2 regions of the Pseudoalteromonas sp. S8-8 genome follow, and region 2 is predicted to be linked to the other one. Evidence: riboswitches for the same ligand, from Rfam matches in the RefSeq annotation. Region 2 holds a riboswitch; the other holds the start of a gene.
What was found. A riboswitch is a leader RNA that binds a small molecule or an ion and turns the genes downstream of it on or off. The one in region 2 is predicted to bind lysine.
Positions count from the first base shown of each region.

Region 1: linked by a shared signal. The riboswitch ahead of lysC (lysine-sensitive aspartokinase 3) and the one ahead of dapA (4-hydroxy-tetrahydrodipicolinate synthase) in region 2 are both predicted to bind lysine.

Region 1 covers NZ_AUTR01000039.1:88,846-111,264, reverse strand. The annotation lists gene L659_RS0113355 (phosphoribosyltransferase-like protein) at 1-162, shown strand, start outside; gene sbcB (exodeoxyribonuclease I) at 408-1,853, shown strand; gene L659_RS0113345 (NAD(P)-dependent oxidoreductase) at 2,339-3,220, opposite strand; gene L659_RS0113340 (glutathione peroxidase) at 3,342-3,914, shown strand; gene L659_RS0113335 (2-hydroxyacid dehydrogenase) at 4,013-4,993, shown strand; gene L659_RS0113330 (sodium-dependent transporter) at 5,089-6,411, opposite strand; gene L659_RS0113325 (4'-phosphopantetheinyl transferase family protein) at 6,553-7,311, shown strand; gene lysC (lysine-sensitive aspartokinase 3) at 7,397-8,800, opposite strand; lysine riboswitch at 8,876-9,048, opposite strand; gene nhaD (sodium:proton antiporter NhaD) at 9,150-10,397, opposite strand; gene L659_RS0113310 (hypothetical protein) at 10,620-11,891, shown strand; gene L659_RS0113305 (condensin complex protein MksE) at 11,895-12,443, shown strand; gene L659_RS0113300 (hypothetical protein) at 12,440-15,217, shown strand; gene L659_RS0113295 (DUF4136 domain-containing protein) at 15,326-15,877, shown strand; gene L659_RS0113290 (peptide-methionine (S)-S-oxide reductase) at 16,464-16,952, opposite strand; gene L659_RS0113285 (TonB-dependent receptor plug domain-containing protein) at 17,140-19,005, shown strand; gene L659_RS0113280 (hypothetical protein) at 19,114-19,584, opposite strand; gene L659_RS0113275 (YkgJ family cysteine cluster protein) at 19,789-20,052, opposite strand; gene L659_RS0113270 (efflux RND transporter periplasmic adaptor subunit) at 20,222-21,400, shown strand; gene L659_RS0113265 (efflux RND transporter permease subunit) at 21,403-22,419, shown strand, end outside.
Region 2 covers NZ_AUTR01000011.1:60,509-68,986, reverse strand. The annotation lists partial or broken gene L659_RS01000000122885 (protein adenylyltransferase SelO) at 1-493, opposite strand, end outside; gene L659_RS0102935 (DNA-3-methyladenine glycosylase I) at 505-1,200, opposite strand; lysine riboswitch at 1,393-1,592, shown strand; gene dapA (4-hydroxy-tetrahydrodipicolinate synthase) at 1,783-2,667, shown strand; gene L659_RS0102925 (2,3,4,5-tetrahydropyridine-2,6-dicarboxylate N-succinyltransferase) at 2,683-3,423, shown strand; gene L659_RS0102920 (PLP-dependent decarboxylase) at 3,423-4,628, shown strand; gene L659_RS0102915 (succinylglutamate desuccinylase/aspartoacylase family protein) at 4,634-5,755, shown strand; gene L659_RS0102910 (phospholipase A) at 5,971-7,005, shown strand; gene L659_RS0102905 (bifunctional GNAT family N-acetyltransferase/hotdog fold thioesterase) at 7,078-7,971, opposite strand; gene L659_RS0102895 (spermidine synthase) at 8,219-8,478, shown strand, end outside.

The sequences.
Region 1 (22,419 bases), on a different contig from region 2:
TTAGGCAGCGAAATAGATAAACAACGACCTTTAGGATATGAAGAACAAGGCTTATTAGTTGTATTTTCTAGAAACTGCCCTAACAACTCTTTACCCGTTTTGCATTCATCAGGAAGAGGTAACAATCAGTGGAAACCATTATTTGAAAGAGTAAAACATTAGTTTCCAGTTAATAAACATAGAAATAATTCTGCAATAAATAAACGAGCAATTGTATTGATAAATTGCTCTGATTAACTGTAAAGTTAAAAAATTGACTTTACAGTTAATCAGCCTCCAATAACACATCATTTATCTCCCAAACCTATAAACTCCCTCGCCCATATGCCATAATCTAAATAATTCATTATTTTAGTAACTTGGCGCGCATTTAGGCGATTTTAAGTTAACTACTCAGGGTTTTCAGCATGGCATATCAAGAGCAAAATCAAGCAACAATCTATTGGCACGACTACGAGACTTGGGGGGCGAGCCCTCAAAAGGATAAGCCGAGCCAATTTGCGGGTATTCGTACCGATCTTGATTTAAATATAATTGGCGAGCCGCTTATTGAATATTGTAAGCCGCAAGCGGATTACTTACCTCACCCTGAGGCATGTTTAATTACGGGTATTACGCCACAAGTGGCGATGAAAAAAGGCTTAGTTGAAGCTGAGTTTATAGCAAAAATTCATGCTGAGTTTAGTGTGCCAAACACCTGTGTTGCCGGTTACAACAGCATTCGGTTTGATGACGAAGTAAGCCGTTATAGCTTTTACCGTAATTTTTACGACCCATACGAGCGCGAATATAAAAATAATAATAGTCGCTGGGATATTATTGATTTAGTACGTGCTTGTTATGCGCTGCGCCCTGAAGGCATTGAATGGCCGTTAAAAGAAGACGGAAGCCCAAGCTTTAAGCTAGAGCATTTAACGGTAGCCAATGGTATTGAACACGCCGCTGCGCATGACGCACTAAGCGATGTAACCGCCACTATTGCATTGGCTAAACTAATAAAAGAAAAACAGCCAAAGCTATATAACTTCTTTTTTGGGCTGCGTAATAAAAAAGCCCTTGCTGAATTGGTTGATGTATTTAACATGACGCCGCTGGTGCATACCACATCGCGCATACCTGCAACACAAGGCTGTACAAGCTGGGTTGCACCAATGAGCTTTCATCCGGTTAATAAAAACGCGGTTATTTGTTTTGATTTAACCCAAAATCCGCAAGTACTCATTGATTTAAACGTAGAAGAGTTACGCAAACGTTTATACACCAAACGTGTAGATTTAGCCGAGGACGATTTACCTGTTGGCTTAAAACTAGTGCATTTAAACAAGTGCCCTATTTTAGCCCCAGCTAAAACGTTATTACCTGAAAATGCCGCCCGCCTTGGGATTGATCGCGAGCAGTGCTTAGCTAACTTAGCTATTTTAAAAGCCAATACCGACCTTCGCGATAAAGTAACGGAAGTGTTTAACGAGCAAGGTGATTACAGCGCAACAACTAACGTTGACTACTTACTTTACGATGGGTTTACAAGCCATGCTGATAAAGCTAAATTTGCGATTATTCGTGATGCAAAACCAGATGAATTGGCTGGGTTGAAGTTAGACTTTGAAGATAAAAAGTTTAATACGTTGTTGTTTAGATACCGCGCCCGTAACTGGCCTGAAACGCTAAACCAGCAAGAGCTTGATCAATGGCGCCAGTATTGCCAAAACAAGCTAATGCACGGCGAAGATCAACCATCGATTAACGCGCAAGATTTTATGATCACCCTTGAAAACCTAGCGCATGAACATGACGACAGCGAAAAAAATCTTACAATTTTAAAGGCGCTGTATAACTACGCACAAAGCATGTAATTTTGTTTGTATAACGCATTAAAAACGCGACGCTTTAGCAATAAAGCGTCGCGTTTTTGTTTATAAATATCTGTACCACTTCAAACAAAGCAAAATCTATTTCACAAAGAGAAGCGAATGAGGAGTAAATGAGAAGACATAAAAACAATAATTTTTTAGATCTATTACTTCCTCTAAAAGCGCAGCGCCTCTAAACCTCTTTGTGAGCCCGTCACGCAAGCAAGCTTCGCGTCTACAAGTAAAATTCATATCGACACTTTGGGGTAAACGTTGAGCTTGCTCACGTGAAAAGCACAGCTTTTAATTACTTAAATAAAAATCTATTTCACAAAGAGAAGCGAATGAGGAGTAAATGAGAAGACATAAAAAACAATCTTTTTTAGATCTATTACTTCCTCTAAAAGCGCAGCGCCTCATAACCTCTTTGTGAATAAATTACTTTACGGGCTTTGCCCGTCACGCAAGCAAGCTTCGCGTCTACAGCGTTACTTTTTATGCAGCGCTTCAATGCGTGCTAGTAAGCTTGAGGTGTCGTATCTGCCACCGCCGAGTGCTTGTACATCGGCGTAATATTGATCGACCGTTGCGGTCATTGGTAAAGTAGCGCCGTTGTTTTTAGCTTCATCGAGTGCAATACCTAAATCTTTGCGCATCCAATCTACGGCAAAGCCAAACTCATATTCACCTGCCCACATTGTTTTGTAGCGGTTTTCCATTTGCCACGAACCGGCTGCACCTTTAGAAATGGTTTCTATAACTTTTTCACCATCAAGCCCAGCTTGCTTGGCAAAATGTAAGCCTTCGGCTAAACCTTGCACTACACCAGCAATACAAATTTGATTAACCATTTTACAAAGTTGTCCCGAGCCAACGCCGCCTAACAATTGGCTAAAACGACTAAACGCCGCCATAACTGGCTGCACTTTAGCAAATACAGCTTCACTACCACCCGCCATAACCGTTAATACGCCGTTTTCGGCGCCAGCTTGTCCGCCCGATACAGGCGCATCTATAAAGTCGATATTTTGCAGAGCCGCTTTTGCAGCCACTTCACGTGCTACTTCGGCAGAGGTTGTGGTGTGATCAACCAAAACAGTGTGCGGTAACATACCCGCTAACACGCCGTCGTCGCCATACACTACTGAGCGTAAATCGTCATCGTTACCAACACACATAAATACGATGTCGGCATTGTTGGCAGCTTCGCGCGGGGTGGGTGCAAGGCTTCCTGAATGTTCTGCAGTCCACGCTTGTGCTTTAGCTTGAGTACGGTTATACACGCATACGCTGTATCCTGCTTTTGCTAAATGCCCCGCCATTGGGTAACCCATTACGCCTAAACCTATAAATGCGACTTTCATTGACATAAAAATGACCTATTAAACTGATAACTTAGAAACTAGACCTCGATTATGTCAACCGGTCGATAAAAAAGCGAATGAAAGTCTTTATAAAATTTCCTTAGCGGGAAAGGTAAGTAGGTAACCTATGGATAGTATTTATCAATTTAATGCACCACTTTTTAACAGCGAAAATTTTCCTCTTAGCCAGTTACAGGGCAAAACCGTCCTTATTGTTAATACAGCGAGTAAGTGTAATTTTTCGGTGCAATTAAACGCACTCGAAAAGCTCTATCAGCAATACAAAAGCAATGGTTTTACTGTGCTTGCGTTTCCATGTAACCAGTTTGGCCAAAATGAGCCACTTGATAATTTAGCCATTAAAGACTTTTACCAAGATCAATTTAATACCTCATTTGAGGTATTTGGTAAGCTAATGGTAAATGGGCCAGAAACACATCCATTGTTTAATTATTTAAAATCGCATACGCGAGGTATTTCGCAAAATCGTGCAATTAAGTGGAATTTCACTAAGTTTTTAATTAACTCACAAGGGCAACTTGTTGCACGCTATGCACCACGTACTAAGCCCGAAACACTTAAACAAGTAATAGAAAGCAACCTACTGCAAGCCGCAAAGTTAAGCGCTGCTAGAGGTGGTAAAAAAGTATCGTCAAAAATACCTTTGTTTACCTCAAGTAAGGCTCCGCTTAAGGCTTAATTTAAATCAATAAAATGCGCGTTACTAAAGCACAGGTTTATAAAGTAGTTTATTGTATTAGTAATAAATAATACTCCTTAAGCGTCGAGGCTATTACCATGAACATTGCTTTTTTTAGTACTCAAAAGTACGAACTGCCTTTTTTTGAACAAAGTACACGCGATCACCGTGATATAAAAATAACGTATTTTGAGCAAGCCCTGAGCGAACAAACGGCTATTTTAGCAAACGGGTTTGATGCCATATGTGTATTTGTTAACGACACCGTAAACACCACGGTTATTGAACAACTGGCAAGCCAAGGCATAAATACTATTTTGCTGCGTTGTGCAGGATTTAATAACGTTGATTTACCTGCAGCAAAAGCACATAAAATTAAAGTATTACGTGTTCCTGCTTACAGCCCTGAGGCCGTAGCCGAGCATTGTATTGCACTTATGCTAACGCTTAGCCGTAAAACCCATAAAGCGTATAACCGCGTACGCGAAGACAATTTTGATTTAAACGGATTACTAGGCTTTAACTTGCACAATAAAACCGTGGGTATTGTAGGTTGCGGTAAAATTGGCCTTGCGCTGTGCAACATTTTAAATGGCTTTGGCGCTAAAGTATTAGTGTGCGACCCATACGCACAACCTGGCAATTATACAATTACCGATATAGACACCTTACTTAGCCAAAGCGATGTGATTTCTTTGCATTGCCCTTTAACGGAGCAAACTCATCATTTAATAAATGACGAGGCATTTAACAAAATGAAAACCGGCGTTATGCTTATTAACACCTCTCGCGGGGCACTGCTTAACAGCAAAGCGTGCATTAATGCACTTAAAACTAAAAAATTAGGGTACTTAGGGCTCGACGTTTACGAGCAAGAGTCGGAGCTGTTTTTTAAAAACCACAGCGACGAAATAAATCAAGACGATATATTTTCGCGCTTAGTGAGCTTTAAAAATGTTTTAGTAACAGGCCATCAGGGCTTTTTTACCCAAGAAGCACTCACCGAAATAGCAAACACAACCCTACTTAACGCGCTTGAAGTAAATGAAGGTAGGCCTCTGACTAATGAGGTTTTATAAAGTTCTTGGCTATACCTAAATTTTAGGCACAAAAAAAGCGAAGTACGTTTTAAACTCACTTCGCTTTATTAATTTATTTTAGGGCTTAGATAAAATTAACCAAAGGCAACGTTTGCAAATACCAAGGTCATTAATATTGGGCAAACAAAACGAATATACTGAGCAAACCAGTAATGTACGCCTGTTGTTGCTTGATGTAATTTATTACCACGCTGCCACATCCACCCTACTGTAATAAAGTAAAATAAACCCATAAGCGGTAATTGGTATTGAGTAAATAGCATAATAACTAAGCCAAATAACCAATCAAAATTTAGTATAATTGCGCTTGCACACACAAGTACAACGCCGCTAACGGCCCAGGTTGCTTTGGTGCGGCTAACGTTGTGGTTTTCGACTAAAAACGCTACCGGAATTTCAGTCGTCGATATTGTTGACGTAACCGATGCAATAGACATTAATACAAAAAACAATAAACCAACTAATAAGCCAATTTCGCCCATGGTGCTAAATAGCTCAGGTAAAATAGCAAAAATAAGTTGCCCTTCGCCAATCAGTTTACCGCCACTAAATACCTCTACACCGTTGTGCTGCGCCACATAAATAGCAGGAATAATAAGTAAGCCCGCTAAAAATGCGACACTGGTATCGAGTAAAGCAACACCTGCGGTGAGCTTTGGTAAATTAGCATCTGGCTGTAAATACGAGCCGTAAATCATCATACAACCCACACCTAGTGAGAGCGAAAAGAACGCTTGCCCCATTGCAGCAATAATTAAATTAGGGTCGAGTATTTGGCTAAAATCAGGAATTAAATACGCGGCAAAGCCTTCGCTTGCTCCATCGAGTGTTGCAATGTAGGCAATTAAACCAACTAGCAGCACAAGTAACAGTGGCATTAAACGGCGCGACCAGGTTTCGATTCCCGATTTAACCCCTTTTAAAATAATACTGGCTGTTAAAATAAGCATAAGCGGCGTAAATACAAAATTACGCAGCACTGAGTCGCTATGTAAAAATTCGCTTGCGCCTGTGAAACCTAAAAAGGTTGTTATGGGTTCAATAGCGTACGAAAGCATCCATCCTGCCACTATTGAATAAAAACTTAGCATAACAACTGCGCCCGCAAGGCCTATGTAACCTGCTGCTGCGCCTACTTTACGGCTAGTGTTTTGCCATGCATCGCCCAATGCTTTTACAGGGTTAGCTTGTGCTTTGTGACCTAAATAAAGTTCTGTATACAGCGCAGGAAGCGCAAGTAAAAATATAACAATAAAGTAAACCAGTAAAAATGCACCGCCACCATGGTTGGCCGCTTGCGTAGGAAAACCCCAAATATTACCCAAACCCACTGCTGCGCCAGCAGCGGCTAAAACAAAACCAAGTCGGCTTTGAAACCCATCACGCACTTGTGCCATACATCTACAAATCTGTTATTATTTTGATTATTGTGAATTAAACCATATTTCATGCCAGCTGAGTAATAAAATTGTACCCAGCCTTTGTTAGTGGCGTTAACCGCTCACAATATCAGCGACTTCTTTTGCTTTAGGGCTTTTATGACTGAACACTATTTTAAAAATGCCTTGAGTATTACTTCAACTCAATTGGCAAACTTGTCTTTAGCGAGTAACAGTATTTTATTATTTAATGCTAAAACACTTGAGCTTAGTGACTTTAATTTGCCCGATTGCTTAAGCCCATTTGAATTAACTATTATAAACCGCCGTAAAAGCCCGCCAGCTAAGCAAGAGTATTTAGCTACGCGGTTATTGTTAAAACACCTTATTAAAGTAACGCAGCCGCAACATGCGCACGTAGCCCTTAATAAAATGAGTACCGAATTTGACGAGGCAAGCTCAAAGCTGCAAATACATGTGAGTGGTGATGTTATTAATACCTGTATTTCGCACTCGCATGGTTTAGTTGGGGTCGCGCTAAATCTTGATAAAAGTGAGTTTGGTTTTGATATTGAAAAAGTAAGCCTAAAGCGCCCGTTTGAAAAGCTCGCTAAGCATTTTTACCATAATGATGAAATTACACTTATCACCAAGCCCACTAATACCGAAGCCCAAGCAGATACGTTTTTTAGAATTTGGACATTAAAAGAGTCACTTGCTAAAGCCACCAGCCGCCCTATTGCAAAATTACTTAGCCCTAATGTGTTTGACGAATTACATAGTGCAAAGCTGAGTGCTAGCAGTAATAACGTTACTGTAGTTGATAGTAGTAACAGCAATGTTTGTTTTGATGTGAGTGTGGTGCATAAAAAAAGCATCGACTGGCGATGCTTTTTATTAAATGACTTTGTTAAGTAACTTTATTAAGTGACTTTACTAGTTAATTTTACTAGGTAACTTTACTAGGTAACTTTACTAGGTGATTTTCCTGAATAACGATTACTTACGCAGCAAAATCATTTTCTAATAAACGGCTATGAATAGACTGTACTATGTTATCTGACTCAGTTTGCTCTACTAAAAAGCACAAGTTGTGCTTACTTGCACCGTGACAAATTAATCGAATGTTAAAGTCTTTTAGTACACTCATTAAGTTCATTTCGTGTTGGCGTAATTGAATCTCAGAGCCAATAAGTGCCACCAGTGTTAGGTTGTTTTCTACCGAAACATGGCAAAACTCTGCAAGCTTATCTAGGCATTCTTGATCAAGCTCTGGACGCGAGGCGTTTTGCGCGTTATCAAGGGTTATAGCTACGCTAATTTCTGATGTGGTTACCAAATCTACCGATATATTGTATTCACTTAATAGTGTAAATACGCGTGCTAAAAAGCCGCTTGCTAGGAGCATTTCTGGGCTTTTAAGCGTAAGCAATATTTGGTTTTTACGTTGCGTTACTGCGCGTATACCTGGTTGCTGCGATTTTTCGCGCTCAATCCATGTACCGCCACGCTCTGGCTCGCGGCTAGAGCCTACAAATACATTAATGTGGCTACGGCTCGCTGGTAAAATAGTTGCTGGGTGCAATACTTTTGCGCCAAAGGTTGCCATTTCAGCGGCTTCGTCAAAACTTAAACGTGCAATTGGCGTCGCTTTTGCGCACAAACGCGGGTCGGTGCTAAAAATACCCACTACGTCGGTCCAAATATGCACGCTTTTAGCGTTAATTGCTTCAGCTAATAATGCAGCGCTATAGTCAGAACCACCACGTCCAAGCGTTGTGGTTTGGCCGTATTCGTCACTGCCAATAAAGCCCTGAGTCACAATTACTTGAGCGTCTAATAACGGGATTAAATGTTCTTTAGCAGCTTGCGCTGTGGCTGCAACATTAGGCGTTGCTTTACCAAATTGGCTGTCGGTTTTAAGCACCTTGCGCACATCAAAGCGATCGGCGTTTAAACCTTGTAAACGCAGTACCTGAGCAAACAAATACGACGATAAACGCTCACCAAAGCTAAGTAGCTCGTCGTGTTGCTGATCGGTTGTTAGTGGCTCTTGAGCCAATGTTTGAAATGCTTTTAGGGTTTCGTTAAAGCCAACCGCTAAATCGGCATCTAGCGATAACTCATCTAAAATAGTTTGTTGAATAGCAAGCACGCCGTTTATATGCTCTTGGCGCTCACTTGAGGTAATACTTGGTTTGCACAGTGCAACTAAGTGGTTAGTTACGCCGGCACTAGCGCTCACGGCAACAATACGTACGCTTTTATCTGCAACAATAATTTCGCTACAGCGACTCATCGCTTCAAAGTTGGCAACACTGGTTCCGCCAAATTTGGCAACGATGTAATCTGATTTTGCGCTTAACTCTGTTTGAGGCACTGTTTGTGGCGCTGATTGGGTAGTCATTTAGTCTCCTTTCGCGATATCCAAATCGCAATAAAACAAGAAGAACTTGGCAAAGGAATGCTTGAAGATAAGTCCACTGCCAGAAGCTCTCCACCTATATTGGTGACAGTTTTGAGGATTCAGCCCCATAAACCGAAAAATAATGACGACGTACCATTATTTTCCTCGGCGAGTACTTCCCTCCTTAATGATCATCGGCTTTCGTCGCCTAACATTAAGTACCTAAGTATCGCACCTCTTCTGAATGCTTTATTAACCAGTGGCTAATAAAACAAAACCCCACTAAGTAGCGGGGCTTTGAAAGTTATCGTTTAGACGTCTAGCTGTCAAGCATTTAATAATTTATGAGTTAAATAAAACTGCCCATGTAATACGAGCCCGCATATCCAACCGTGTAACAAATTAATAAATGCAGCGATAAACGCAAGTAACTCATAAAGGTAAGCGCTTTAACTTTACTCATGGCAATAATGCCCGCAGCAGACCCAATGATAAGCATTGAACCGCCCACGCCCGTTGCATAAGTAAACGACAACCAGTGTTGTTGGCTCATTACTATATCGGCTTTTAATAATGCAGCGGTAAGCGGTACGTTATCGACCCCTGCTGATAATATGCCCATTAAGTAGTTTGCGTACTCAGGTGCCATTACCGTGTATAGGTCGGTAAATTTACTCAACATACCAATTTCTTTAAGTGCGCCTACAAGTAAAAGTACACCTACAAAAAACAATAATGTGTCGTATTCTATATCGCGAACAAAATCGATTATGTCTTTGTTAATGTCTTTTTTGCGCATTAAAAATTGCGCGACTAAAAACATCACTGATAAGCCAAACAAGAAGGTTAATAAAGGCGGTACGCTGTAAACTACACTCAGCATAAGTGTGCTCACTACGGTAGATAAAAATATAACGGCGATGGTAATGTCGGTTTTTTCAATGCGGGTTTTACCTGCACCAGCAAACTCAACACGCCCTTTCATACCGATAGACAGTAACGCAGCTAGCAGCATAACGCTTGCAAGAGCTGGCGCTATAAGTAGTAATAAATGAGCAATGGTTACTTTGCCATCTAAAAATATCATTAGTGTGGTTACGTCACCTGTTATTAGCGATACCCCACCTGAGTTAACACCAAATACAATAAGCGTGGCGTATTTAATGAGCTTTTTAGGTTCAAGTTTTAACGACATAACAACCGCAAGCGATATAAGCGTAGCTGTTACGTTGTCTGAAATCGACGAAAACAAAAATGCAAAACCACCCACCAAAAACATGAGCTTTTTTTCGCTAATACTTTTTGGCATAACACGATGCACAATATTTTCTATAAACCCCTTTGAATTTAAATACGCTACAAAGGTCATTGCAGCCATTAAAAACAGCCATAATGAGGCAATTTCTAAAATATTTTCATTTAAAAGGTGTTGAATCGTATCGGGGCTTTGCCCGTGTAGAGGGTATATAAAAAGAAGAATCCAGCAAAGCGTACCAAAAAACAGCGTGGTTTTAGCTTTATTGACATGGATTATATCTTCTATAACGATCAGTAAAAATGCAATCGCTATCAGGGTTAGAATAATCGAGGAAACCATGGTAGTTAAACAACCTTTGATATAGTTTTAAAGAACACACAAATAACATTCCATTTCATGTGCCTATTTTCGGCGCGAATTTTAGCACTGCCTCTATGCAAAAACTATTATTAAATGGTCTTAAAAACGAATACTATATACAGACAAGGTTAATTAAAAATACGTAATAATGAGTCTTCTAAAAGAACTCAATAATAAAATACTAGGATGTTGTAACCTCTTATGATCCCAGCTAAAAAGCTGCTAAACACCATAACCGAACATTGGGGTGTATTAGAGCTATTATTTAAACGTTTTAAAATGGCTGACTTTAGCCTAAAAGACGTACAAAACGCGATTAAGCAAAAGCAGCCTACGTGGTCAAACGAACGCATTTATAAAGAAACAAATCGCTTGTTAAACCAAGATATTTTAATTCCACTGGCTAAATCTTCTCAGCTTGAAATAAATCGTGCCATTGCCGATTTTGCTACGTTTTTACTGCAAGAAGAGCATTTAGGCTTAGCGCAAGAAATTAGCGTATTAGTCGACGACCTCGCACGTTTAGGTAACCGCCTAGATAACGCTGGCGAAATAGAAGACTTTGACGATTTACGCCGCTACAGCCGCATTATGGATGATCGGGTGCGTAAAATAATGAAGCTATACGCACACAACGAAAACGCTATTTTAAATATTGTTGAACAAGCTAAATCTAATAATGCGGTGCAATCGCTGCAAAAGCGTTATAAAGCGGTAATAGAAGCGTTTGACGAATACATAGAGCCAATGCTTGAAATGGTTGATATTCGCGGTGAATTTCATGCATGTTTTACCCTCATTGAAGAGCAAATAAGTAAGCAAATACTGCACATTGAGCGCTCAGGTAAAGCGTACAACGACAAACGCATGCTGGAGCAATTACGTACCCGTATACTCGAAATGCATTTAGTGGGTCGAGAAAGCTTACGTAAAAGTGCCGACATGCTTATGCCGCTACGCGAAGAGTTACGCCGTAATAACTTAATTACTCGCCAAGCAGCCAAAGTACTTGGGCTTGTGCGCAAAAATGGCGTAGACAACATGCTAAGTGCTGTACAGCCACATTTTGTGAGCGACGCGCAGCGATATTCGCTTGGTCAGCAACGCCATATTGTGGCTTACATGGCAAGCTTGGTTGAATTTGAACACGAAGAGTACCAATTGCCCGATCAACAAGACGTGCCTGCATTTGTTACGCCTAATATTCCTGACTACAACGATGTTAAAATCAGCTTTGCTAAGCGCTTTAATAAAAAACGCAAAAAGCCGCAGCCCTTGCTGCAATTTTTAGACGAAAGCTACCCAAATCTCGATGCCGACGAAATGCTATTTTTGTATCAAAAATTAGTCAGCGACAGCGATATTAAAATAATTCAAAGCGATGAAAAAGCCCGCGTAAAAATTGCCGGTCAGCACTTTTCTTTATATCCATTTAATTCAGAGCCTCAGCCAGATTCAAAGGCAGGTAAATAAACCATGACACACATAAACTTAGACGAGCTAACCCATCTACAAGCCATAAATAAAAAATTAGTAGCGGGTTATCACATTTGCGAGCAAGACAACGTAATGTGGCAAGAGCTTGACCAACACATAGAAGACTACACCGCCCTATTTACCGCCCTAGGTAACGATTTAAAACGCGACAGCCGTGGCTTTTATTACTTTGGTAGCGACGAAAGCACACCCAATATGGGCAAAATATCTCGCGCTATCGCACTCACCATTTACATTTTAATTGAGCACTACGCCAATACGGGTAAAGATCCAATGCGCGCATTGTTTGACGACGTAAACGATTTAGAGCTTATGCAAACGCTGGTACAAATTAACAAACATTTGTTTGATCAGCTTGAGATATTTTCAGGATCTGATTTGCGCAAAGACGTATACCTGCGCATGGTACGCTTAGGTTTAGCCCGTGAAGTAGAAAGCGGCTTTATGCTACAAGCGCCAATTCACCGCTACATAGATGCACTCATGGAAGTAAACGAAGAAACCTACATTACAGAGGACGAGGAATGAAAAATCTATACGGACTAAGTAAACTCGCCCTACTTAACACCGCAGGCTATGCAAAATGTGTGATCCCGCTTGATAAAAGCAGCTCTATTTGCGCGCCCAATAACACAGGTAAAAGCTCGGTTATTAACGCCCTGCAGTTCCCGCTTATTAACGATTTACGCTTAACAGAATGGGACGGACACGATTTAGATGAAACCCGAAAGTTTTATTTTTCATCCGATCAGTCGTACATTTTACTAGAAGCTAACTTGCCTCATGGCTCGGTAGTTATTGGCGTGGCAGGGCTTGGTAAAATTGCCGGTTACGCGCATCAGTACTTTTGTTACCAAGGAAAGCTTGATTTAGAGCAGTACACGCAAGGTAAAACTATTATTAAATTTACCAAGCTGTTCAACCATTTAAAATCGCTTAACTACAACCCTATTGAGTTAAAAGCACAAGAGCTAAACGCGCTATTGACTGGCGGCGCAACGCCTTTTGACGGCGACATAAACTTAAAAATGATCCCGCTAAATAATGTGCAAGACTCTTCTATTTATAAAGAAATATTTAGACGTATTCTTAACTTACACAAATTAGGCGCAAGCGACGTAAAACGCTTTATGCTACGCGTGTTTGAACGCCATATGTCGAACTCTAAGGTCGACTTTTATGAAGTATGGCGTCGCTCGTTTGATAAAGTAAACCGCTCAAAACGCGAACTAAAAGCCCTTGAGTCAATGCAAGAGCCAATAGCCGCGCTTGAATCAATGCTTGAAAACCAAACCGTGCTTAAAGGTAAATTAGCGGCGTATGCACCTAAAATTGACCAAGCACTGATTGATTTTGATACCTATCAAGAGTCGCAACTTAATGAGCTGGGTATAGCGCTTGAAGATATAGAGCACGAAAAACACGAGTTTGAGCAAAAGCAAAGCCTATACGTACAACAATCGCGCGACATAGAGCGCCGACAAACTCAAATTGAGCAGTGGTTTTTAGATTACGATGCGCTTAAAAGCGAGTTTGAACTGGTAAATAAAGCCACCCTTAAAACCAGCCTGACTCAATTAAAACAAGATTACGAGTCGCTTTCACACTCTATAACCAGCGCACAAGGGCAAAGCCTACATACGCTTGACTATCGCATTAGCGAAACACAAAAACAAATTAAGAGCTTAAAGCTGCAACTTAAAAACCTTGAGTTTAATTTGTTTACCCGCATGCGCGAAGACCTCTCGTTAAAAGAAGTAGAGGAAATATCGCGCATTTTAAACCCCGATATTCTCTCGTTTGCAACCACCACTAATGGCGATATAACCATTGATGATGAAGACGCGTTTGGTGAGTTTTTATCGCTACTTAGCGAAAACGTTAAAGGCGGCGTATTAACGCTGCCAGGTGCGAGCATTAAGCTTAAAAAGCTCTCGCCTGTGCAAATGCAAAGCGGCGAAAACAAAGAGCAATTAACCGCTCAGCTCAGTGCACTTGAGCATTCACTTAAAGAATTTAAACAACAACGCGACGTTGCTGCAAACGTTGCCGACAAGCAAAAAGAAAAAGACGCGTTATACGATGAGCTTATGAGCGCTGAGAGCGCGCTAAAGCGCTTAGAGCAGTTTGATATAATGCAGCAGTCGGTTGAAGCGCAAGCCATGCTAAAAGAGCAATTATTAGCTGAGCGCGAACAAGTTGACGACTACCTGCAAGATATTCAAAAAAATAGTGGCTCAATTGCCGATCGCCGCTCGTTAATTAAATCGAAACAAGAGCAAATTAATCGCCAAACTGAGCGCTTACGCCAAGTTAAAAGCGAGCGAATTGACCACACGCTTGATTTATACAGCGGCAAAGTGACCCCGTACATGATTGATATTACGGTCGACTTTGATAACTTAAGCGATCTTGTTCATCACTTTAATAAAGACTGCCAAGAGCTGCGTAATTTTGACATAAACGTACGCAACACCTATTTACATGTATATAACGCGGGTATTACTAAATTCGACAACGAAAACGACGAATATACTAAATACCAAAAGCTAATAAGCGCCTTTCATAATATTGATAACGAACGCGATGCGGTTGAACGCCAAGCACGCGTTGCGCTCACCGAAGTGGCTGCAACTATTAAAGGCTTACGAGAAGATTTAGACCGACTTCGCCGCGAAATGAACAGCTTTAATAAAGGCATAAGCCAGCACCGTATTTCAAACCTGCAAGCGTTTAAAATTAACGTCATACCGCGCAAAATGCTGGTTGATAGTATAGATACCATTATCAGCACGTCGCATCAGTTTGAGCAAGGTGACACGCTTGATTTACTTAGCCAAGAACCGTACAGCGAAAGCGCGGTAAACGAAGCGAAAGATCACTTAATTAAACTCGCCTCAGATAAAGCGGGCTTAACACTTACCGATTTATTTGATATTCGATTTGAAGTGATTAACCGCGCAGGTGAAACAGAGCACTTTGAAAAAATAGATTCGGCGGGCTCAAACGGCACACGAATTACTATTAAGTTATTGTGTGGCATGTTGTTTATTCGTTACTTATTGAGTGACCAGGAACAAAACCTATACCGTATACCTATTTATATAGATGAAGCGGCCGACATTGACCCACAAAATCAAAAAGCAATTATAGAAACCGCACTAAGCTTTGGTTTTGTGCCTATATTTGCCTCAGTTAAGCCACAAATAAGTTGTGACTACATTGTGCCTATTCGTTCAGTAAAAGACGGTGCACAAAACTGGGTAGACGAAAAAGACTGGATTGAAGTTGAACACAATTAATTGGCCGTTAAGGCAAACCAACTAAACTAAAATATAGGACGTTTAAATAATACACATTTAAACTATGTGTGTTATTTTAAATTAATGCATTTTATTGGAGCAAACGTAATGAAAAATATACTTATTGTTGCAGCGCTAGCACTTCTTACAGCCTGTACACAAACCCCAGATTGGGATTACGATAAATCAGCTAACTTTAGTAATTTTAAAACATTTGCTTGGGTAGAAAACGCCAGCCTAACTAAAGACACAAATAACTATCAAATTAATGGCCTAATGGAAAAGCGTGTTCGCACTGCCGTTAATGCAGAATTGAGCCAAACACTAGGTATGAGTTTAGTTGATGCAGCGCAAGCTGATGTACTTGTTAACTATCATGCATCGGTAGATAAAGAGCTTGAAGTAGACAACTTCAATATAAACTACCGCCCGCATTGGGGTTATTGGGGTACTGGTTTTCAACGCGATACAACTGCGCGTGAATACGAAGTGGGTACACTGATTATTGATATTGTGGATCGTGAATCAAACCAGCTAGTATGGCGCGGCGCAAAAGAAGGTCGATTAAAGAAAAATCAATCGCCAGAAAAGCGTGAAGCATCAATTAATAAAACAGTGAGCGAAATTTTAAGTAACTTCCCGCCGCAAAAGCAGCAGTAAGTTAAAATTAGCTATAATTAAGTTTTAAAAGAGCTCACAGTACGTGAGCTTTTTTGTGGGTGTGTATTTTTGGAACTTTTAAAATAAAGTTATTACGAGCTGCGCCCGTCACGTCAGCAAGCTGCACGTCTACAAAATAAACACCGGATTAAACTTTACCTGTAGGCGCTAAGCTTGCTTGCGCGAGAAGCGATAGCTTCTAATCACTTACCTTTACCTAACGCTATATTCAACCTTAAATTACGAGCTGCGCTCGTCACGTCAGCAAGCTGCACGCCTACAAAAAACACCGCGTCAAACTTTACCCGTAGGCGCTAAGCTTGCTTACGCGAGAAGCGATAGCTTCTAATCACTTACCTTTACCTAACGCTATATTCAACCTTAAATTACGAGCTGCGCTCGTCACGTCAGCAAGCTGCACGTCTACAAAACAAACACCGGATTAAACTTTACCTGTAGGCGCTAAGCTTGCTTGCGCGAGAAGCGATAGCTTCTAATTACTTTATAGCGCTATATTCCATCTTAAATTACGAGCTGCGCTCGTCACGTCAGCAAGCTGCACGTCTACAAAAACACCGCGTTAAATTTACGATTTATACTTATGCAGTAACTCAAGCGGTATATGACAGTAATCATCAGGATGATTAGTTAAACGGTCTTGATGCTCAGGATCGCTTGGCACGTAGTTAGTTAGCAGCTCGACCCCTACCACAATTTTATCGGCATCACTTCGCTGGCTTATATAATTGCTAGCGACCTTTAAATGATCTTGGCTTTTGCTATAAATGGCAGTGCGATATTTAGGGCCTACGTCATCCCCTTGTTTGTTAACGCTATACGGATCAATAATCTCAAAAAAGAAGCCAAACAGCTCGTTTAAGCTAACCGCTTTTGTACTAAATATTACTTTTACACACTCAGCATAACCGTCGTATTCGCCTTGTGTATTATCATTTGTTCCATTAGCCCGTCCTGCTTCAGTACTTATTACACCAGGTAAGTGCTTTAAAAACTCTTGCACACCCCACAGGCAGCCACCTGCAAAGTAAATAGTATCTTGCTGTTTTATATTCATAATAAATGTGACCAAATTTGTTAGATGCATTAACTTTGCAAATGATTATCAAATGCAGTTTTTAATGAATTAATGTACAATCGCGCCAAAATCGCAGTTGTTTAATTGAATTATTTTATCACGCCTTAAAAGTGTGTTCTGAATTTAATTGTTACCGTAATTGCATATAAAAAATGAGACACACAACATGAAATGGTCACCGCACTTTATACTCCCTGCACTGCTATGCAGCGCGAGCAGTTTTGCCTACGGCGAAGCTGTAACTGATAAAACTGAGGCATCACCGGCAATCGAAAAAATAACGGTTGAGGCATCACCCACTGCAAACACATTACCTGTAGGTACATTTGACTCTCCAGTATCTAATTTAGAGTATGACCCACGTGTTGATTTACAATCACGTAATATGGCTGAAGCGCAAGCCGATGTGACTATACGCGGTGGTATTTTTGAAAATACCGGCTTTAGAGTTGGTAGTGCTACTTTACTTGACCCACAGTCTGGTCATTACTTTGCTGAAATTCCTATTGCACCGCAAATGCTTACCGGCCCTTATATTTTAACAGGCGCAGACAATGCACTTAATGGTGCTAATAGCTCTGTAGGCACTGTATCGTTTGGCTGGAAACCAATTAGCACGGGCGGCAGTGTATCGGTAGGTACTGGCACAAACGATTTTAACTTACAAAGCTTACATGCAGCTGTAAGTATGCCCCTTGAAGGCGCAAAGGATTGGAAGCTTGGTTTTGAAGGTGAGATTTCTCACTCACAAAGCGATGGCACTATTGATAACGGCGATCACGACTTTACGCGTGCATCGGGTCGCGTTCAATTAGCTGGCGCTGATTCTCAAACAGATTTGTTTTTTGGCTCACAAGATAAGTTTTTTGGTTGGCCAAATTTGTACACTCCATTTGGCGTTAACGAAACAGAAGAGCTAGAAACCCGCTTATTAATGCTAAACCATAAGCAAAATTATGCGCAGGATAGTAACTTTGAAGTGTCGGCTTATTACCGCACACACGACGATCATTATATTTACTCTCGCGAAAATCCAAGCGCTTTTGAAGCGTTTCACAAAAGTGAAGTTAAGTCGTTAGCGCTATCGGGGCATCATGCTCAAAGCGATGTATTTGCTGTAAATTATTCAGCACAGTTTATTGACGACTCAATTGAATCTACCACGCTTGAAAACAACTTTACCTCTCGTAAGTATTATAAATTAAGCGTATTGCCTGAATACAAAATGGCGCTTGAGGATAATAAACAACTTACATTTCGTTTAGGCGCTGCGTTTGACGATACAAATAGAGACGACTCTGAACTGTCACTTATTGGTGATATAACGCTTAATACACAAAACAGCAAAGGTTTTGAGCGCACGTTTTATTTATCGTACGCAGAGGCAAGCCAAGTAGCAGGCTATACCGCCATTGGCGGAAGTGATTCAGGCGGGTTATTTAGAAGTAATTACACCCTTGAGCGCGAAACGACTAAAAGCCTAGAGCTGGGTTTATTAGTTGATGAGCAAACTTGGCAACTTAATTCGGCTATTTTTTATCGCAAAGATGACAACTTAACCGATTGGACGTTTAATTTTGATTCAAGCTCTGCGCGCTTTGCAAACCCTGTAGATATAAATACGACGGGCGTTGAGTTCTTAGCAACTAAACACTTTGAAACAACCGAAATTGTAGCGAGTTACACCTACCTTCATAAATCAGAAAATTACGGTGCGGCAGATATTGACGCTAGTTTTTACGCATTAAACTTTCCTGATCACCGCCTAACACTCGGCGCAGTGTGGAATCCTACTGATATATTGCAGTTTAGAATAGATAACGAGTGGCGCAAACAGCACGAAAATGCGCTGCGCGGTAGTGACGACGATGCTTTATTTACTCATTTAACGTTAAAAATTACGCCGCCAATGCTAAAAAACTTATTTATTACTTTAGCAGCAGATAACTTATGGGGTGAATCGTTTGAAGAGATACCTGGTACACCAGGGCGAGGCGAGCAATATACGTTAAGCGCAACGTATAGTTGGTAGAATTGAGCTATCACATTCAAAGACCTGTTTATTTAAAACAGGTCTTTGAATAAATATTTAGCAAAGAATAAACGACATACTAAATATTAAGAGCTTTGATTACTCAGCTTATATTGAACCAGAACGACATTGTCTTTTTCTTAGCTCATTATCAATTTGTAAAGGGCGACTAAGCTCATCTGTAAGAACCTGCGAAACAACCGTACCGGTTTCAACTTCTTGTATCCAGATTGATATTTTATCCCCTTCCCTTTTTCTATTTAGCATGTAGCTTTTATCAGAATCTAAATTAACGTTAAAATTAACAAAAGCTTCTTTTTGACTATTTAAAACATCAGGGTTTGAAACACTCGCCTTTACCCATAAATCATGATCACCACTGATATACTGCTTTGGTTCAGCCCATTGTGTAGGTTTTTTGTTAAAGCACATCAAGTGGACATATTCTAGATCTACTCCCTGCTCTCTTTTAAAGTTTTCGAGTCTAAAGTGGTCTTCTTTAATATCGGTTTTAATTGGTAAGTTTGAACAACCTAATAAAGTCACACCTAATGTAAATGCTGTAAGTAAATTTTTCATTTTTATTTCCTTTTAAAAATTAAGATTGAACGAAATCACCTATAAATGAGATTTATAAAAAGTATCTTACAATTTCCTATATTAGCAACAAAGTTAAATATGTCTAATATTTCGCCATTAAATAAATTAACGACTGCTTTTAATAACCTTATGAAGATTTTTATTAATAATATATTGTAAATAGATGTGTATTAAAAACGAGGATTAAGTTAGCTCTTCAAGCTCTGTAATAAGCGCTAAAGCCTGTGCATTTGTTGACCCGCACACATCAAATGTGGCGCTAAAATCACTACATACTTTTGGTCGACTTTCATCACCAAATAACTTACATAAATTACGTTCATCTAGCTGAATACAACGCTCTCCGGCTTTTTTACCATTTGGCATACCTGGAATAGGCGAACTAATACTTGGCGCAATACAGCATGCGCCGCAGCCTAGCCTGCAATTCATCGATTCGGTTTTCATAATTTCCTCGGTATAAAAAACACTTACTTTAATTTCTTTTTAGGAACTTAATTAATCGCATAGTGAGTTGTAACACACACATGTAATGCTTTGTTACATCTTAAAACAGCTTGTAAACACTTTATTGCGTATTATTGCTCTGTCACCACCAATTATGAAGGAATGCCTTGTGGCTACTACAAAACAAATAATACTCCCAATCGCTGTTTTAGCAGGCGGTATTGCTTTAGCTTTCGCCTTTATGGCAATGAAAAAACCACCCGAAGAAAAGCCAGAGCAAGATTTACGTCCTTTAGTAGCAACACAAAGCGTACTTTTAGATTCTATAACGCTCGATGTTAAATCGTACGGCATTGTTAAACCAAAGTATCGTACCGAGCTAATAGCACAAGTTAGCGGGCAAGTTATTTCGGTATCAGATCAATTTGTAGAAGGCGCGTTTGTAAAGCAAGGCGATATTTTAGCACGAATTGATGCAAATGATTACGAAGCAGACTTTATTGAAGCGCAAGCGGGTTTAGCACAAGCAAGCTCAGCACTTGAAATAGAACGCGCGCAAGCACATGTCGCTCAAGCTGAGTGGGAGCGCATTAAGTCAGACTCAAGCGACGCTATCGCATCAGAACTTTATTTGCGAAAACCACAGCTTGCAGAAAAATTAGCGCGTTACCGCTCTGCTCAAGCAAGTGTTAAGCGTGCTAGCCGCAATCTTGAGCGTACTTATATTAAAGCCCCTTATGATGCCATTATTAATGAGCGCACAATTAGCTTAGGTTCAGTAGTAAACCCAGGTAATAGTTTTGGTGCATTGAGTGCAACCTCAGTTGCAGAGGTACGTTTGCCAGTTGCCGACCAAGAACTGCAATATTTAAAAAATGGCGGCGTAGGCTCAAATGTTACATTTAACGCAGAATACGCGGGTAAGCAAACAATGTGGCAAGCCAAAGTAATTCGCACCGAAGGTGTGGTTGATCAAACAAGCCGTATGAGCTACTTGGTTGCACAACTTGCAACACCTTATGGCGATAAAACACGCCCCCTTCGTTTTGGTTCATACATTAACGCTACCATTGAAGGTCGCCCGCTTGATAACGCAATTATTGTTGCGCACCATTTAGTTAAAGATAATCAAATTGTAATTTTAAATGACGATTTAACATTATCGTTTAAAACTCTCAATATTATACGCGAACAAAACGGCATGATTATAGCCAGCCAAGGGCTAAAAAATGGCGAGCAAATTGTTACCTCAGCGCTTGAGTATCCAACTGAAGGTATGGCGGTAAAAGTTGAAGATATTGCGCCTGATAAAACTGATGTAACTCAACTTGCGCTGAAAGAGGAATAATCATGAACACTCGTGAAACAGGGTTAATAGCATGGTTTGCCCGAAATCCCGTTGCTGCCAACCTACTAATGATATTTATATTAGTGGGCGGTATTTTAATGGCAATGACCATTCGCAAACAAATGTTCCCACAGTTTGAAAGTAACTGGATAAGCGTACAAGCGGTTTACCCAGGTGCAGCCCCGCAAGAAGTTGAAGAAGGCATAACCATAAAAGTTGAGGAAAACCTCGAAGGTATTGAAGGCATTAAACGCCTAATTACTTACTCTAACCGTGGTTTTTCACAAGCGTGGATTGAAATAGAAGAACAATACAATCCACAAGAAGTACTTGATGAAATTAAAGTACAAGTTGATTCAATAAACACCTTTCCTGCGGGAATGGAGCGCCCTGTTGTTCGCCGCGATAAGTTTGAGCAAGAGGTAATGATACTCGCGCTTTATGGCGACATGAGTAACTACCAGTTAAAAGAGCTTGGCAACGATATAAAAGATGAACTGCAAGCACTGCCTCACGTTAACCTTGTTAATTTTAACGGCGGTTTAGAATACGAAATTGGTATAGAAGTTAGCCCCGATAAACTGCGCGAATATGGCTTAACATTTAGAGATATTGCAGGCGCTGTACAAAACTTTTCGGCCAATATGTCGGCGGGGCAAATACGCTCTGAAAACGGTTATATTTCGATGCGTGTTGAAAAACAAGCCTACCGTGGCTTTGAGTTTGAAAAACTCCCCCTTATTACCCTTGCTGATGGCGCACAAATTTATTTAGGCGATGTAGCAACCATTAACGACGGCTTTGAAGAAGGCCTACAATATTCTAAATATAATGGTAAAAACTCACTCTCGTTTGAAGTAAATGCATCAAAAGATCAAGATATTACCGATGTCGCAAAAGTTCTTAAAAGCTACATGGCGGCTAAAGAGCCACTTTTACCTGCAGGCGTTAAGCTATCTCCTATTGTTGATTTAACTTACTACCTTGAAGGTCGACTTGATATGATGGTCGATAACATG
Region 2 (8,478 bases):
TCACTATGGCGCCTGCTTGTGGCGGATTACGATAAACCGTTTCACCACTACCAACAACCGCTAAGCAGCGTGTGGTTTTAATGCCTAGTGCATGCATTGCCTCGCTCATTACGTATTCACGAATAGCAGGACCAAGAGCACAACGCCCATCTCCCCCTCTTGAGTAAGGAGTAGCACCAGAGCCTTTTAATTGAATATCCCACAACTGGTTTTTATCATCATTAATAGCGCCCAGTAAATGCGCTCGCCCATCGCCTAAACGTGGTGAAAAATGTCCAAATTGGTGCCCAGAGTAACCAAGTGCTACTGCAGGAATCGCCTGTTTTTCGTTACCGCTAAAAGTGCTAGCACGCAAATCAGCTGCAACGTTAATATTAAACTCTTTTGCTAAGCTCTCGTTCCACAGTAATAACTGAGGAAAGGCAACACTTGCAGGGAAATCTTCTATCGCAAAGTTTTCCGTAATGTCTGTGTATCTTGGCACTAATTTCATGGTAATTCCTATTATTGCTGACTTATACCAACACGGTTGTCACCAACGCCATAAGCAACAATTAAACTTAACTCTTGCATACTTAAGCCGCTTTGCTTTTGCATTTCATTAAAAAAAGCTTGGGCAGCACTCAGTGATTTTTTAGTTTGTAAGCCGCCGTCTATAATTTTATGAGCACGTAAGTAATTCTCTACATCGCGTGATAGTAAAAAAGTATCTTTACCAAGTGCTCGTAGCGCATAAGGTCCTGTATTTCCGCCTAAACGCGAACCATGTTTTTTTAAATACGCCCATAAACCAATAATATCGTCTGCTGGCCAATTAGCGACAAACTGGCTAAAACTGCCATGTTCCCCTGCTATTTCGTGGATCATGTAAGCATTTTCGGTAATTGTTTTTACTTTTTTATAGTTACGAACGATTCGCTCATCCGTTGCTTTTTGTTCCAGCATATCAGGTGGCATCATTAATAACTTATCAACGCTAAAATCCCAAAAAACCTCTCTAAAGCCTGGCCACTTATTATTAATGACTGACCAATAAAAGCCGCTTTGAAATACTTTTCGAGTAAATTCCTCAAGCCAATCGTCGTCACTTAACGTGCTTAGTTGTTTTTTAGATAGCGGTTTTGCAAGTAATAACTTAAGCATTTTTTCGGAGCCTTTTCGCTCTACCGCTCGCTTATAAATATCGCTAAATTTTTCCATACTAATTAAATACCTCACTACTTATATTGCTAGTGTACGAGAAAAGCACCCAATACGTAACCACTCCCATTATGGATGAATGAATATGCATTTAGTCGCTTGACACCTAGACGGCTAAAATGCTTTAATCGCCGTAATTACCCTATTTAAATTGCACAGGTTTGTAAGTTTTTACTCTACAAACAGGTGTAAAGGGCTAGAAGAGGTGCGTTATTCAGGTAGCGTATGTTAGGAGCGCAAACTCCAGTGAGCATACGTGAGGGGAATTAACGCCGAGAAGTAACCACTTTTGCGAGGTGTTTATTTCGGGCGACTAGGTTGAACCCTAGCGACTGTCACCAATAGCTGCTTATAAAAGCAGCTTATTAGTTTGGTGGAGAGCTTCTGGTCTTAAATATTAAGGCCGTGCGCCCTATTATTTTAAGCCCATTCGCTCTTCGAATTATTAGTTCGAACGACGTTAATGCGGCTCCTTCCATAAAGCTTTTTAACTCTTCGAATAATACCAATTGCATTAAATTAGTTATCGCTAAAATGATCACGTTTTTAATAAAGTTGGTACAAATTATAAGTTCGTGAGAGATGATCAACAACTTCAATTTAAACGACTACTCATTGTGGACCGCGCTCGTAACGCCATTTGATCAACACGGCGATGTTGACTACAACACGTTAACTAAACTGGTTAGCAATCAAGAAGCAGCGCATAACGGTATTTTACTACTTGGCAGCACGGGCGAAGGTTTAGCACTAACGCTAAAAGAGCAACAAGCCATTGTTGAACACGTATGCCAGCTAAAACCAGCAGTACCACTCATGGTTGCTGTGGGCGGTAGTAACTTAAAGCAACAAATTGAGTGGGTTAACTACTGTAATACACTCCCAATTCATAGCTTTTTACTTGGCTCACCGCTTTATGCAAAGCCTGGCGCTATAGGTCAAACTCATTGGTTTGAAAGCCTACTTAATGCAAGTGTTCACCCGTGTATGCTTTATAACGTACCGGGTCGAAGTGCTGTTAGCATTCCAACGGCAACAATTCAAAACTTACAAAATAATAAAAATTTATGGGCGTTAAAAGAAGCGAGCGGCAGCATTGCTCAGTTTGAAGCTTATCGCCAAGCTGCACCTAATTTAGCTATTTTTAGTGGCGACGATGCGCTAATGCCTTATTTTGCTCAAGCTGGCGCAAAAGGTTTGGTGTCGGTAGCTGCAAATGCATGGCCCGCACAAACTCACGAGTTTGTTAAACGCAGCTTAAGTGGTCAACACCCTAATTTATTTGCCCAGTGGTCAAGCGCTATTAATAGCCTATTTGCTGTTGCAAACCCTATTCCCGTAAAGGTATTGATGCATTTGCAAGGTCGCTTAAGCAGCCCGCAACTTCGTCCACCTTTAACACACCTTGAGTTAACTCAAACCGATTGCATCACAACTGCAAACAACACCATTTTATCTTGGCATTAAATACAGGTTTTTATAATGAGCTGGTTAGAACTATTAAATAATTTAGAATCGGGCGCAGTACGCGCAGCATCACAAAACGAAAGCGGCCAATGGCAAGCTAATGTAGAAGTAAAACAAGGCATTTTGGATGCCTTCAAAAATGGCACTAATACTGAGTTTGCAGGTGGTTTTGTTGATAAACATAACTTAGCTCCGCAAGAATTTAGTACTGACGATGGCGTTCGTATGGTACCAGGTGGCTCTAGTGTTCGCCGTGGTGCTTATGTGGCTAAAGGCACGATTATTATGCCACCAGCGTATGTAAACATCGGTGCATATATCGACGAAGGCACAATGGTAGATAGCCACGCATTAGTTGGCTCGTGTGCACAAGTAGGTAAAAACGTACATTTAAGTGCTGCAGTTCAGCTTGGTGGTGTACTTGAGCCAATCGGTGCAAGCCCAGTAGTTGTAGAAGACGACGCCTTTATTGGCGCTGGCTGTATTATTGTTGAAGGCGTAGTTATTAAAAAAGGTGCAGTACTTGCCCCAGGCGTGCGTTTATCAGCAACTATTCCGGTATACGACTGCGTAAACGAGCGCCAACTAGATAAAGGCGAGCCAATCCCAGAATACGCGATTGTAATACCAGGCTCTCGCCCTGCGTCAAACGAGTGGGCGCGCGAGCAAGGCCTAAGCATGTCGTGTGCGTTAATTGTTAAATACCGCGACGAAAAAAGTGATGCATCGTTATTGCTTGAAGAGGTTTTACGATAATGAGCTTTTTGAGCACGCCTATCAAAACCGCTGTAAATACGATTACACAACAACTTGATACACCTTTTTTTGTTTACGACCTAGATCAACTAAACGCGCATCTTGCACGTTTAGTTGCGCAAACCGATGTAAAACTGTGGTACGCGGTAAAAGCAAATCCACTGTCTAAAATTATTCAAAGCTTAGACAGCGCTGGCTTTAATTTTGACGTAGCAAGTAAAGGTGAGCTTGAGCAAGTGCTAGCACAAGGTATTAGCTCACAGCGCGTGCTCAACACAGGGCCTGCAAAAAGCCCTAAACAAATTAAACACTTTATTGAGCGCGGAGTACGTATATTCGTAGCCGAAAGCCTCAATCAAGTACGTTGGTTAAACCAACAAGCGCAGCTGCAAAATACGCAGTTACAAGTATTACTGCGAGTGCAATTACGCTGGCCTGAGGGTGAAAAAAACCCACTGGGCGGCGACAGCCTTACGCCGTTTGGTTTGGGTTGTGATGAGTGGCAAGCACTCAATGTAACCGACTACCCTGCACTTAAGTTTGACGGCTTACATATTTTTCAGTGGGGAAACATGCTTAGCACACAAAAGCTAAGCGAATTGTGGTCACAAATGATTGCACCACTTAGTCAACTTGCCGGCGATTTAAATATTAGCCTTAAAATTCTCGATTTAGGTGGCGGTTTAGGTATTCCTTATACACAAAATGAAGCAACACTTGATTGGGATGACTTAATTGCTGCGCTCGCTAAAATTAAAAATGATGCGGGTGTAGAAGAGCTATGGATGGAACTTGGCCGCTATGCCGTTGGCGAATGCGGTCATTACGCAAACCCAGTAATAGAGCGCAAACAAAACTATAATCAACAGCAAGTCATTTTAAGCGGCGGTATAAATCACTTATTACGCCCTGCTGTTACCAGCCAAGACTTTCCTGCTGCATTACTGCGTGAATCCAGTGCTAAAACTCAAGCGGTCACTTTATACGGCCCACTTTGTACAGCGCTTGATTGCTTGGGTGAACATAACCTGCCAAGCGATTTAAATGAGCGCGACTGGCTAGTGTTTAGCCAATGCGGTGCTTACGGCTTTACCGAAAGTATGCCGTATTTTTTATGCCACGAGCTCGCCGCTGAGTACACATTGCAAAACGGTGAACTTACCTGTGTTCGCCAAGCCGAAAATGCCAGCCACTACTTAAGGTAATAAGCATGAGTAATACAACACACATCAGCCAAGAGAACATTGTAGTAGGGGAAGTTGCAAACGGCTTACCGCTTACAATTCCGGTGTATCGTTTAAAAGGCGATGGCACAGGGCCTAGTGTTTATGTTCAGGCCAATATGCATGGCGCTGAAGTGCAAGGTAACGCAGTTATTTTTCAGCTACTTGAGCAATTAAAACACCTAAACCTTAATGGCGATATTACATTAGTACCTTATGCTAACCCAATTGGTTGTAATCAAAAATCTGGCGAGTTTACCCTTGGCAGGTTCGATCCGATTACGGGCACTAATTGGAATCGCATGTATCACTACAATAAAAATTTAGTGGCACAGTTTGCACAAAATCATACTCAGTATGATGACGCCACATTAAAAAGTAACTTCAAACAGGCGCTTATTGAAGAAGTAGACAACAAACTTAACGGCCCTGCTTATTTACTTAATACGGGTAAACGCATTGCGCTTAACCTACAAAAGCTTGCTCATCAAGCTGATATAGTACTCGATTTACACACAGGTCCTATTTCAAGCAAACATTTGTACTGCCCAACCTATGCAACCGACAGCGCACGTTACTTTAATATTGAACATGTACTGCTTATTCCTAGTGATTTTGACGGTGCAATGGATGAAGCTAACTTTTGCCCATGGTGGCATTTAAGTGATGCACTTAGTGGGCAAGGTCGCGAATTATCAATACCTGTAGAAGCATTTACTGTAGAGCTAGGCAGCCAAGAAAAAATAGACTTAAAAGAAGCACTAAACGATGCTAACAGCATTTTAAGTTACTTAAATCACAAAGGCGTACTGCAAAACGCGCCGCATACGCCAGCTAATATCACTCGCTATGCATGTAATTTAAATGACTACTTTGCTTATTACGCCCCTATTGGCGGCATGGTTGAATACATAGCCCCGCTTGGCGGACACATTAAAGCCGGTGAGCCTATTGCCAATATTTTGCGAATGGAGCGCTACTTAAGCGAGCAACCACTGCAAACACTTACTCTCGATTGCGATGCAATTGCCATTTTGCACTTTGCCTCAGCGAGTGTTAACCAAGGCACCGAGCTTTATAAGTTTTTTACTAACGTATTTGAGCTTTAGCTCACCCTTCTCATTGCGTGAGAGCGCATTAACCAAAATAGTTAATGTGCATTAAAAAAGCGGCTTAGGCCGCTTTTTTTCTGATCTATATTTACTTTGTATACGTAGTGAACTTGTTATAAATACAAATTCAGTAAAAGTTCACCGTTACATATGTAAAAAGACGTTATAATTAAATTAACGCATACAACAACCCAAACTCACAAGGAATTACAATGAGCTGGCGCCACTGGATCACACTTTCTGCCTTAATAAGTACAGCTACCTTCGCACAAGAAGAAGTTGCTACAAATGAGCAAGACAACGACATCGAACTTGTAAAGCAGTGTATTTTAAATGAGGTAATTGGCGGAGATGGTAAACAAACATTAGACGATCTTCGTAAAAAGTGTTCAGCTCTTGAAGAAAACAAACAACTTACCGCGCTTGATAAACGCCAAGCTCGTGAAGAAGTTGGTAAAAAAAATAGAAATGTAATTACTCCACATAAGCGTAACTATATTTTACCTCTTTCGTACGTATCACACCCAAACGATCGCCCATTTGATGGCTTTGATGCACTAACCGACGATAACGACGGTGAACCGCTCGACAACTTAGAAGCAAAATACCAGCTATCGATAAAAGTGCCTCTTTACGATGATTTTTCGGATAAAGACCAAGCCATATTTTTTGGCTTTACACTGCAATCATATTGGCAGATTTATAACTCAGAAATTTCTTCTCCATTTCGTGAAACCAACTACGAACCAGAGATATTTTGGATAAATTACCTCGACCCAGAAAACGTATTATGGGGCGACGAAATGGCAATCGCATTAGGTATTTCGCATCAATCAAATGGTCGAAGCCAACCAAACTCACGTTCGTGGAACCGTATTTATGCAGACTTTATCTGGGAAAACAGAGGCTTTGTTTTTAGCTTTAAACCTTGGTACCGAATAGCTGAGGACGAAAAAGAAGATATTTTAGAAGCCAATGGCGACGACAACCCAGACATATATAAATACATGGGTTACTTTGAGTTTAGCGGCGCGTATCGTTTTCATGACCATGAATTTAGCTTTATGACACGTAACAACTTAAATTCAGATAATCGTGGTGCAATTCAACTCGACTGGTCGTTTCCTTTATGGGGCCGCGTTCGTGGTTATGCACAATACTTTAACGGTTATGGCGAAAGCTTAATTGATTACAATGCGGATGTAGAACGTATTGGTGTAGGTATATTATTAACCGATCTGCTGTAATACTTCCCTAAGTTTTACGCACAAAAAAGCCAAGCATCGCTTGGCTTTTTTGTGTTTTGAACAGCTAAACAGTTATTTTTTTACTACAAACTGCCCTTCAAATTCTGCAACCACGTTATCACCATCGTAAATAGTTACAGGCACTACGTAACTTGCTTTACCATCGGTTTCTAAATCGCTTAACTTGCCCTTACAGGTTTGTATATCAACACAACCACGTGGGTCGGTAGTAAGCGGCTTTAAGTACTTAATGTTAGCATCGGCTAATACAATATTACCCTCAAGCCCAGCTTCTTTAAGTGCTAAGTACGTAGCGCCCCAACCTGTTAGCGTGGCCAAGCTATAAATAGAGCCTGCAAACATGGTGTTATGTAGGTTTAAGTTAGCGTCTAGGTCGGCGCTGGTTGTAAATTGCCAATCGGTATAGCTTTCTACCTTAATACCCATCGCGTCACTAATTGGAATAGACTCACGCCACGTATTTTGTAGTACTTGCGTCCAATTTGGATGACGGAACCAGCCTGGCTCACACGGTTTTTGCTTTACCATTTTAAAGTGTTGTACATCGCCATACGCTAAGTGCGCTTTTTCTTTTAATTCGTAACCGTGGCGTTTATAAAACTCAAGCGCACGTTCGCGTGCAAACAAAACCAGTTCATCGGCATTTTGTGTCCATGCTATTTTTTCAAGCTCATGAAGCAAACGACTACCAATATGCTGATTACGGTTCCCCTCTGCAACTGCCATGTAGCGCACTTGTGCTTGCTCATGACTGTTAAAGTGCAAACGTGCTACACCTAGCACTTCGCCTTCTTTATTTTTTATAAAGCGGTGCTCAGAGTCTTGTTCCATATCGTCTTGTTCAGAGCCTCGAGGCTCGCCCCAAGGCGCGCGTAATACCTGCCAACGCAATTGGTAATACGCTTGCCAATCTTCGCTACTTTGTGGGGTGCTTACCTGAAACATACATACTCCTGTTGTTATATAAGCCGTAAATAAAAGTCAAAAGAAGGCTACGGCGCTATACTAATAGTATTGGTTATCTACCAAGCTAAAAAAATAAAATAATTAAATTGATTGGCATTATTATGGCAAATACCATACTCCATCTTAAAAAAACTGCAAATACGACTTTGGTGATGGCTGTAAAATAACGTAAAAAAATAATGGCAAAGGCCATTGCGCTTTAACGTTGCTAGTTTATGCTGAGGATATGACTGAAAAAATCAATTATATAAATTCACTGACGGGTTTGCTGAGCGATCAATTTATTGAAAATAGCCACAGCATTGGTCAGTTAATCTATTGGCATAAATGCAGTGGCGATCACATTCAAGTACGTGAGCACGAGCAGTTACGCTGGTTACTTATTAACGACACTCTTCAATCTGTTATTGATTCAAATAGCCCGGATTCATTACTTTTTCCACACTTATTGTACCTAGATAAGCACTGGCAGACTCTTAAGCCGCC